Regions from separate parts of the Pseudomonas sp. CAU 1711 genome, predicted to be linked through region 1. Evidence: riboswitches for the same ligand, from Rfam matches in the RefSeq annotation. Region 1 holds a riboswitch; the other holds the start of a gene.
What was found. Region 1 has a riboswitch for cobalamin ahead of cobW (cobalamin biosynthesis protein CobW). Riboswitches for the same ligand answer to the same signal wherever they lie in the genome.
Positions count from the first base shown of each region.

Region 1 (4,628 bases):
ACGCCGGCACCCTCGCCCGCCTGCGGGCGGCCGGTTTCGCCTGCACGACCGACCATTGGCAATTCCGCCTGCCGCAACTGCACCAGTGGCTGGCGCCGCAACTGGACTACCCGAGCTTTCGTCGGGCGCTCTATGCCGGCACGCTGAACAGCCGACTGCAGGCGCTGGGCGGCGAGATCGCCATCGCCGACAACCGGGGCAACACCGACCTCAGCCTGTACTGTCTGCGCCGTCTTTCCTGAACAGGTGGCGGGTCGCCTCGGCATACAGCGCCGACTCGGCGAACTCCGTCGCATCCAGCACCCGGCCGACCAGGATCAGCGCGGTGCGGCGAAAATCCTTGCCGGCCACCCGCGCCTCGATATCCGCCAGGGTGCCGCGCACCCAGTCCTGATCCGGCCAGCTGGCCCGATGCACCACGGCGATCGGGCAGTCGGCGCCATAGTGCGGCAGCAGCTCGGCGACGATGCGCGACAAATGCTGCACGCCGAGGTGGATGGCCAGGGTCGCGCGGTGGCTGGCCAGGGCGCCCAGTTCCTCCCCTGCCGGCATCGGCGAGTTGTGCCCGTAGCGGGTGAGGATCAGCGTCTGCGCCACGCCCGGCAGGGTCAGCTCGGCCTCCAGCAGCGCCGCGCAGGCGGCCGTGGCGGTCACCCCGGGAACTATCTCGAAGGGAATGCCCAGCGCGCGCAGCTCGCGGAGCTGCTCGCCGATGGCGCCGTACAGCGAGGGGTCGCCGGAATGCACGCGAGCCACGTCCTGCCCCCTGGCATGGGCCTCGGCCAGCAGCGCGATGATCTCACCCAGATGCAGTTCGGCAGTATTCACCACCCGCTCGGCGCTGTGGCCCTGCAGCACGGCCGCGGGCACCAGCGAGCCGGCGTAGAGGATCAGTGGGCAGCTGCGGATCAGCCGTTGGCCCTTGACGGTGATCAGCTCGGGGTCGCCGGGGCCGGCGCCGATGAAATAGACGGTCATGGCAGTTTCCTCTTCAGGCGCGGGCGATGGCCAGGGTGGCAACGGCGCTGCGCCGCTTCGCACAGACGAGAATGGCGGGACGCCCGGCGCGCTCGCTGGCGCAGGCCAGGGCGCTGGCCTCGGCCACACTGGCGGCGCCGGTTAGCTGGCGCACCGACTCCGAGCCTTCACTCAGCCGCGATTCGTAGAGTGCCAGTCGCTCGGCGGCGTAGAACTCCAGGGATAGATTCAGCTCGGCGGCCAGTTGCAACAATCCGGGCTCCTCGTGCTTGTGCGCACTGCTGGCCAGGCCATGCAGCGCGCTCAGCGGCAGCGCGAGCCGTTCCAGGGTCTGTTCCAGCAGTTCGCGCAGCTCGCTCGCCGTGCAGCCACGCCGGCAGCCGAGACCGGCGATCAGCACCGGCTCAGGCGCCCGGCCGTTCGCCACGGGCGAAGAACCAGGCGGCGGCCAGACCGAGGGCGGACCAGAACAGCGCGTTGGTCAGCAGCGAGGCGAGGATAAACTCGCGCCCCAGCGCTTCGGGGGCCAGGCTCTGGTGCACCTGCGGCTGCGGCGCGCCGATCAGATGCGGCACGGCCAGCAACGCCAGGCCGACGCCACGCACCGTCCAGCCACGACCGAAGGCGATCAGTCCCAGGCCGGCGGCGCTGGCGACGACGGTGCCGAGCCACCAGTACTGGCGCAGCTGCAGGTCGGCGGCGGCCGTGCCCGGCAGCTCCGGCGGCAGGCCGGCGGACGGCGCCAGGCTGAACACGACGAAGCCGCCCAGGCCCCAGAGCAGGCCCTGCCAGATGCGGCGCGGCGCGCGCAGGCTGAACAGGCCGGCCAGCACCAGGGCGAAGCCGACGGCCACCACCAGGTTGCTCAGGCCGGTGGCCAGGCTGCGCTGCCAGCCGTCCTCCGGTGCCCAGGCCTCGCCGTCGTGGCTATGGCCGGCGGCCTCCTCATGCTCATGTGCATGGGCGGTGACGGACGCCACATGGCCATGCTCGGCCACCGGCTCGGCGCTCTCGTAGGTCTCCGCCTCGAGGATCAACGGGGTAACCCACAGGCTCTGCAGCAGGGTCAGGAGGATGGCGGCCAGCAGGCCGGCGAAGCCCGCGGTCTGGGCGATGCGCTTGATCACGACGGGGGCTCTCAGTGGCAGGGGAAGGCGGCGCTGTGCCGGGTGTCGTGGGCGGCGTTGTGCATCGCCTCGATGGGCGAGAAGCCGGCGAAGAAGATCAACAGCGCGCCGAGCAGGCAGCTGCCGGCGGCGATGATCAGACGCCTGGACAGGGGGAGCGAGACGGCGACGGAGGACGACAGCGTGCGGCTGGACATGAGAAGCACCTTCCAAGGGTTGTCGGACCGGTAGAAGGAACGCAGCACGAGAACGGCCACGGAGGCCACGGGCCGGCGTACGCCCGCCCACCGCGGGTTGCCAAACAGGGGATTCAGGCCGGTCTCCGGGCTTGCGATGCCTTTGCAGGAACCGGGTCGGCCTTCCCATGCGCGCGGCACAGTGGCGGGGTGGACCCTTCGATCGCTTACCGTTGCGGGGGCAGCGCCGGACTCGCCCCCACTCGCGGAGAAAGGGCCCACCGGCTTCCCGTTTCACCTCGCGCACGGCGGCGCGGGGCACCTGAAACAGCCTTTCTAGAACATCATGAAGCCGCGTTCAGCGTCAACCGCGGCGGTTGACCATGCTCCGGGCACTGCGTAGCCTTGCAGCCTTTCCGAGGTTCTCCGTCCCGCGTGGGCGGAGCTAAGAGGGAACAGGGTCCTGCAAGCCCTGGCTGCCCCCGCAACTGTGAACGGATGAAATCCTTCGAAATGCCACTGCCCCGATGGGCGGGAAGGCGAAGGATCGGAACCCGAGCCTCTTACGATTTCGCCAGCCTGTGCGGCGAAATCGTAAAAGGTTCATTGTGGTTCCACGCCGTAAGCCAGGAGACCTGCCTCGCAAACCTTTCGACAACCGGGCGGGGTGATCCGGTGGTGTTCGGCCCTCGCTCCTGCGCGTGTGCCCCGCCCTGCCCGTCCGTCCTTTTCACGACGCTCCCGGGGCCGCCATGCAATCGCTCGCCAAACTTCCCGTCACCATAGTCACCGGCTTTCTCGGTGCCGGTAAAACCACCTTGCTCCGCCACCTGCTGGCCAATGCCGGCGGCCGCCGCATCGCGGTGATCGTCAACGAGTTCGGCGAGCTGGGCATCGACGGCGCCATCCTCAAGCAGTGCGCCATCGGCTGCACTGAGGAAGAGGCCGAGGGCCGCATCTTCGAGCTGGCCAACGGCTGCCTGTGCTGCACCGTGCAGGAGGAGTTCTTCCCGGTGATGCGCGAGCTGGTGGCGCGTCGCGGCGAGCTCGACCATATCCTCATCGAGACCTCCGGCCTGGCGCTGCCCAAGCCGCTGGTGCAGGCCTTCAACTGGCCGGAAATCCGCACCGCCTGCACCGTGGATGCGGTGATCACCGTGGTCGACAGCCCGGCCGTGGCCGCCGGCACTTTCGCCGCCTTCCCCGAGCAGGTGGACGCCCAGCGCAAACAGGACCCGAACCTGGATCACGAATCGCCGCTGCACGAGCTGTTCGCCGACCAGTTGGCCAGCGCCGACCTGGTGCTGCTGAACAAGACCGACCTGCTCGATGCCGACGCCCTGGCCGCCGTGCGCGCCGAAGTGACCGAGGAGCTGCCGCCTGCGGTCAAGCTGATCGAGGCCCAGGGCGGCGACCTGCCGCTCAGCGTGCTGATCGGCCTGAACTGCGCGACCGAACTGCATATCGACGGCCGCCGCACCCACCACGACGAGGAACACGAAGACCACGACCACGACGAATTCGACTCCTTCGACCTGGTCCTGCCGGAGGCCGAGGAAGCACGTCTGCTCAGCGCCCTGAAGGACGCCGTGGCCAGACACGGCATCCTCCGCGTCAAGGGCTTCGCCGCCATCCCCGGCAAGGCCATGCGCCTGCTGGTGCAGGGCGTCGGCCAGCGCTTCGACCGCCACTTCGACCGCGCCTGGGGTGAAGGCGAAGCGCGGCAGAGCCGCCTGGTGCTGATCGGCCAAGGCCTCGACCGCGCCGCCATCGAGGCGGAGCTCGTGGCGGCGCTGGCGTGATGGGGTCAAGCCGTCTGAGGCTCCCTCACCCCCAGCCCCTCTCCCGAGGGGAGAGGGGGGAGAAGCTGCACCTGGCTGAAACCCTTGCGCCGGGCCAACCCCCTCTCCCTCCGGGAGAGGGCCGGGGTGAGGGTCTCTCAAGCCACACGGAGCCCTGACCCATGCACCTGCTGCGCGCCCAGGCCGGCGTCACCCTGCCGGCCGACAGCATCGCCGACCTCGGCCAGAGCCCGGCAGAGCTGGTGATCCTCTGCACCGGCGACTCGCACCTGTCGCTGCTGGCCGAGGTGGCGCGCGAGCTGCCCGAGGACTTTCCCAGCCTGCGCCTGGCCAGCCCGGCGCAGCTGCCCAACCACGCCTCGGTGGACTTCCATGTCGAGCAAGTGCTACGCCACGCCCGGGTCATCCTGATCTCGGTGCACGGCGGCGTCAGCTACTGGCGCTACGGCATCGAGCGTCTGGTCGAGCTGGGCCGCCAGGGCACCAGGATCATCCTGGTGCCCGGCGACGACAGCCCCGACCCCGAGCTGACCAGCCTGAGCAAC
Region 1 is NZ_JBDQQT010000007.1:40,699-45,326, forward strand. It holds gene AAFN46_RS09430 (hypothetical protein) at 1-242, shown strand, start outside; gene cobM (precorrin-4 C(11)-methyltransferase) at 211-978, opposite strand; gene AAFN46_RS09440 (cobalamin biosynthesis protein) at 992-1,378, opposite strand; gene AAFN46_RS09445 (CbtA family protein) at 1,383-2,105, opposite strand; gene AAFN46_RS09450 (CbtB domain-containing protein) at 2,117-2,302, opposite strand; cobalamin riboswitch at 2,401-2,622, opposite strand; cobalamin riboswitch at 2,684-2,939, shown strand; gene cobW (cobalamin biosynthesis protein CobW) at 3,034-4,083, shown strand; gene cobN (cobaltochelatase subunit CobN) at 4,245-4,628, shown strand, end outside.

Region 2 (4,628 bases), on a different contig from region 1:
GGAGATCTCCGACCTGCCGGTGGTGATGCTGACCGGTCACGCCAACGTCGACCTCTGTCGCCGCGCCTTCAAGGGCGGTGCCATGGAGTTCCTGCAGAAGCCGGTGGACGACGACGTCTTTCTCGAAGCCGTGCAGGCCGCCGTGCGCAGCCATGTCGCCGGGCGCGAGCGCCAGGCCCTGAGCCAGGCGGCCGCCGAGCGCCTGGCACGCCTTTCCGGGCGCGAGCGCGAAGTGCTGGTGCGCATAGTCCAGGGCATGAGCAACAAGGAGATCGCGCGCGAATTCGACCTGTCGCCGCGCACCGTGGAAACCTATCGGGCCCATGTCTTCGACAAGCTCGAGGCCGACTCGCTGGCCCAGCTCATCCGCCAGTACGCCAGCCTGCTGGACCCGTCCTCTCCGTAGCGCTACGGAGGCCAGGGCGTAGCCGACCGCATACCGCCGTCGCCCGGCGCCGAGCACACTGGCCGCTCCTCAACTCGCCGCACAGAAGGACATAGCCATGCCTCGTTACCCTCTCGCCGCACTGTTCTGCGCCCTGACTTTCACCGGCGCCGCCCAGGCCGCCGTGCTGCAGGAAAGCAACATCTCGACTGCCGACGCCCAGCGACTGGTGACTGCCACCGTCAGCGCCTGCCAGGCCAAGGGCTACAACGTGAGCGCCGCGGTGGTGGACCGCGCCGGCCTGCTGAAGGCATTCGCGCGCGCCGACAATGCCGGCCCCCACACCATCGAGTCCAGCCGCGCCAAGGCCTTCACCGCCGCGTCCACCAAGGTGGCGACCCTGACCATGATGGAAAACGCGCAGAAGAACCCGGGCGCCAGCAACCTGACCGATATCCCCGGCTTCCTCCTGCTCGGCGGTGGCGTTCCGCTCAAGGCCGGCGACAGCCTCATCGGCGCCATAGGCGTGGCCGGCGCCCCGGGTGGCCATCTGGACGCCCAGTGTGCCGATGAGGTCCTGGCGGCAAACGCCGCGCTGTTCGAGTAAGAGGCCGTCGCGCCAACCCGCCTCACGGGCCGCGTTGGCGCGACGCCGAGACAGCCGGAGCGGAACTCCGGCCGGGCGGCGGGATCAGGCCGGCTGGTGCAGGCGCACGTTGAACAGCGGGCCCTGGCTGTAGCGGGACAGGGACTTGGCGAGCGCCAGCACGCCGAGGTCGACCAGCGGCTCGAGCAGGATCACGCTCATGTAGGCCAGGCCGAAGCTGCCCACCGAGGCCAGGTTGTCGGCGCCGAAACCGTTGCCGTAGAAGGCCCAGAAGGCCACCCAGGCGACGATGCCGCCCTGGTAGGCGGTGGACAGGGCCAGCGCCTGCTTGTAGGAGGTGTCCACATAAGCGGTGCGCGCCGGGATGATGCGCCTGGCCAGCAGCTGGATGCCCCACAGCGGCAGCAGCAGGGTGGTGACGTTCATGCCGTACTGCGGCAGGTCGAACTGGGCGAAGAGCAGGCCCTGGAGCAGCAGGCCGGTGGCCAGACCGACGGCCGCGGCGCCGGCACCGAACAGCAGCAGCAGGGTCGAGCCGAGGATCAGGTGCACCTCGGAGACGCCCACCGGATGGTGCGGCAGGACCTCGAAGAAGCAGAACACCAGGGCCGTGGCGATCAGGCTGCGCAGGGCCAGGGCCAGCGCGCCGCCGTTGTCGCGCAGGCTGTCACGGGCCAGCTTGAGGCTCAGGCCAAAGGCGGCGCTGGCGGTGGCATAACTGAGCAAGAGCTTGGCGCCTTCGACGACGCCGGGTTCGATGTGCATATGGGTTCCTTTGCCGCGCCCACCGCGCGGCGATCTGGATGAGAGGGTCGGGCGCGGGGCCCCTGGGCGATGGCAGGTCTCCTGGCTCGCGGCTCGGCGCTCCGCCCGCCTTCCCGGCCTGGGGCCAGTGGCGTGTGGGCTTCGCTCGCCGCTTACAGTTGCGGGGGCAGCCAGGGCGTTGGCGACATGCGCCGCACCCTGTTCCCTTTTCATCCGCCCGCAGGCGGAACCATCGGCGGCCACCTTAGCGCTCCGGCCCGACAAAAGACAGCCCGTCCGCCGCGCGTTGACCCCGACCAGCCCCGGGCCTAGACTGCGCGGCCCCATTCCCGACCACACGCTCTACCGCCATGCTGTCGCTCGCCCACCTGCCCTGCTCCGCCCAGCCCGATCCCGAGCTGCTGGCGCGCACCCGGCCGGGCGACGCCAAGCTCAAGCGCCGGCGCAGCGTGCTGTTCGCCTTCACCTTCTCTCCTCCCCGCTGCCGCTGAGCCTTCCGCGGCCGCCTCGGCGCCGCTCCATCGCCTCGCGCGCCCGCCGCGCGGGGGCTCATCGCTATTGGCCGCGCCCGGGCCGCAAACGGGCGGGAGAGAGATATGCATCGCTGGTCATTGTTCGTCCTGATCTTCGCCGTGTCCGTGGTCGGCCTGAGCATGGGCGCCACCCTGCCGCTGGTGGCGCTGCGCCTGCACCAGACCGGCTTCGGCAGCCTGGTCATCGGCCTGATGTCCGCCCTGCCGGCGGCCGGCATGATGCTCGCCGCCCTGCTGGTGAACCGCCTGTGCCGTCAGTTCAGCGGCCGCTCGCTGTACCTGGGCTGTTTCGTCCTGTGCCTGCTCGGCCTGCTCGCCCTGCTGGCGGAGGCGCCGTCGCTGGTGCTGCTGGTCGCCGCGCGCCTGCTGCTGGGCCTGGGCATGGGCGTGCTGGTGATACTGGGCGAGAGCTGGGTCAACGAGCTGTGCAACGAAAGCAGGCGCGGTCAGGTGGTGGCGCTGTACGCGGCCTGCTTCACCGGCTGCCAGCTGGGCGGCCCGCTGCTGATCAGCCTGTTCGGCGCCGCCAGCGCCTGGCCGGTGCTGCTGGTGCTGCTGGCCAACCTGCTGGCCCTGGCGCTGGTCTGGCACAGCCTGCCGGCGCACGGGTCGGAGCCGGCCGAGCAGGCGCCACGGCGCTTCTCCCTGCTCGGCTTCGTCCGCGTGGCGCCGGCCCTGTGCCTGGGCGTGCTGTTCTTCGCCTTCTTCGATGCCGTGGTGCTGTCGCTGTTTCCGCTGTACGCCGGCGCCCACGGCTGGGCGCTGGGCGTGGCGGCGCTGATGGCCAGCGTGATCCTGGCCGGCGACATGCTGTTTCAGGTGCCGCTGGGCTGGCTGTCCGACCGCCTCGACCGGCGCGCCCTGCACCTGGCCTGCGGGGTGCTGACCCTGGCGCTGGGCCTGGCCCTGCCCTGGCTGATCGAACAGCGCACGCTGCTGTGGCCGGCGCTGGTGCTGCTCGGCGCGGCCGCCGGCGGCATCTATACCCTGGCCCTGGTGCTGATCGGCCAGCACTTCCGCGGCCCCGACCTGATCACCGCCAACGCCTGCGTCGGCCTGCTGTGGGGCGTCGGCAGCCTGCTCGGCCCGCTGCTCAGCGGCGCGCTGATGGCCAGCGGCCCGCAGGGCCTGCCGCTGGCGCTGTGCCTGGCCGCCAGCCTGTTCGTGGTGAGCGCCGCCGGCGCCCTGCGGCGCAGGGCCGCGCGCACGGCCTAGGTGGAGTGTGGCTCCCCTCTCCCCATGGGAGAGGGGCCGGAGGTGAGGGCCACGTCAGACGGCTCGGAGACGCTCCCTCACCCCAACCCTCTCCCGGAGGGAGAGGGGCTAGCACCTAGGATGGGTCGAGCCGCGCAGCGATTCCCATCGCCGTCGCATCGGGGGTTCGCCACATGGCGCCCCTGCCTAGGCGCTCAGGCGCACCGGGATGCGGCGCTGGCCGAAGGCGCCGGCGAAGGGGCGGAAGCGCCCGACCAGGCGCCGGCCGCAGGCCAAGCAGTGGCCGTCGTCGTCGAGCCGGTAGTGCAGGATGCGGTGCCAGTCGCGCACGATCAGCGCGGCGCCGCAGCCGGGGCAGAAGGTGGTGCCGCCCTCGGTGTCGTGCACGTTGCCGGTGTAGACGTGGCGCAGGCCCTGGGCCAGGCCGATGGCACGGGCGCGGCTGAGGGTCTCGGGCGGCGTCGGCGGCACGTCGAGCATCTTGAAGTCGGGATGGAAGGCGGTGAAGTGCAGCGGCACCTCCTCGCCCAGTTCGTCGCGCACCCAGCGGCACAGCGCCTCGATCTCGGCATTGCCGTCGTTGTAACCGGGGATCAGCAGGGTGGTGATCTCGGTCCACACCTGCGTCTCGTGGCACAGGTAGACCAGGGTATCCAGCACCGGCTGCAGGTGGGCGCCGCTTAAGCGGAAGTAGAACTCCTCGGTGAAGGCCTTGAGGTCGACGTTGGCCGCGTCCATCGCCGCGTAGAACTCGCGCCTGGGCTCGGCATGGATATAGCCGGCGGTCACCGCCACCGGGTGCAGGCCCAGCGCGCGGCAGGCCCGGGCGGTGTCGATGGCGTACTCGGCGAAGATCACCGGGTCGTTGTAGGTGAAGGCCACGCTGGCGCAGCCGGCCTCGACGGCGGCGCGGGCGATGCGCTCGGGGCTGGCCTGGTCCAGCAGGCTGTCCATCTCGCGCGACTTGCTGATGTCCCAGTTCTGGCAGAACTTGCAGGCCAGGTTGCAGCCGGCGGTGCCGAAGGACAGTACCGAGCTGCCGGGCAGGTAGTGGTTGAGCGGCTTCTTCTCGATCGGGTCGATGCAGAAGCCGGAGGAACGGCCGTAGGTGGTCAGCACCATC
Region 2 is NZ_JBDQQT010000001.1:246,790-251,417, reverse strand. It holds gene AAFN46_RS01095 (response regulator) at 1-406, shown strand, start outside; gene AAFN46_RS01090 (heme-binding protein) at 504-992, shown strand; gene AAFN46_RS01085 (energy-coupling factor ABC transporter permease) at 1,077-1,757, opposite strand; cobalamin riboswitch at 1,811-2,006, opposite strand; gene AAFN46_RS01080 (hypothetical protein) at 2,108-2,248, shown strand; gene AAFN46_RS01075 (MFS transporter) at 2,354-3,505, shown strand; gene amrS (AmmeMemoRadiSam system radical SAM enzyme) at 3,692-4,628, opposite strand, start outside.
Region 2: linked by a shared signal. The riboswitch ahead of AAFN46_RS01085 (energy-coupling factor ABC transporter permease) and the one ahead of cobW (cobalamin biosynthesis protein CobW) in region 1 are both predicted to bind cobalamin.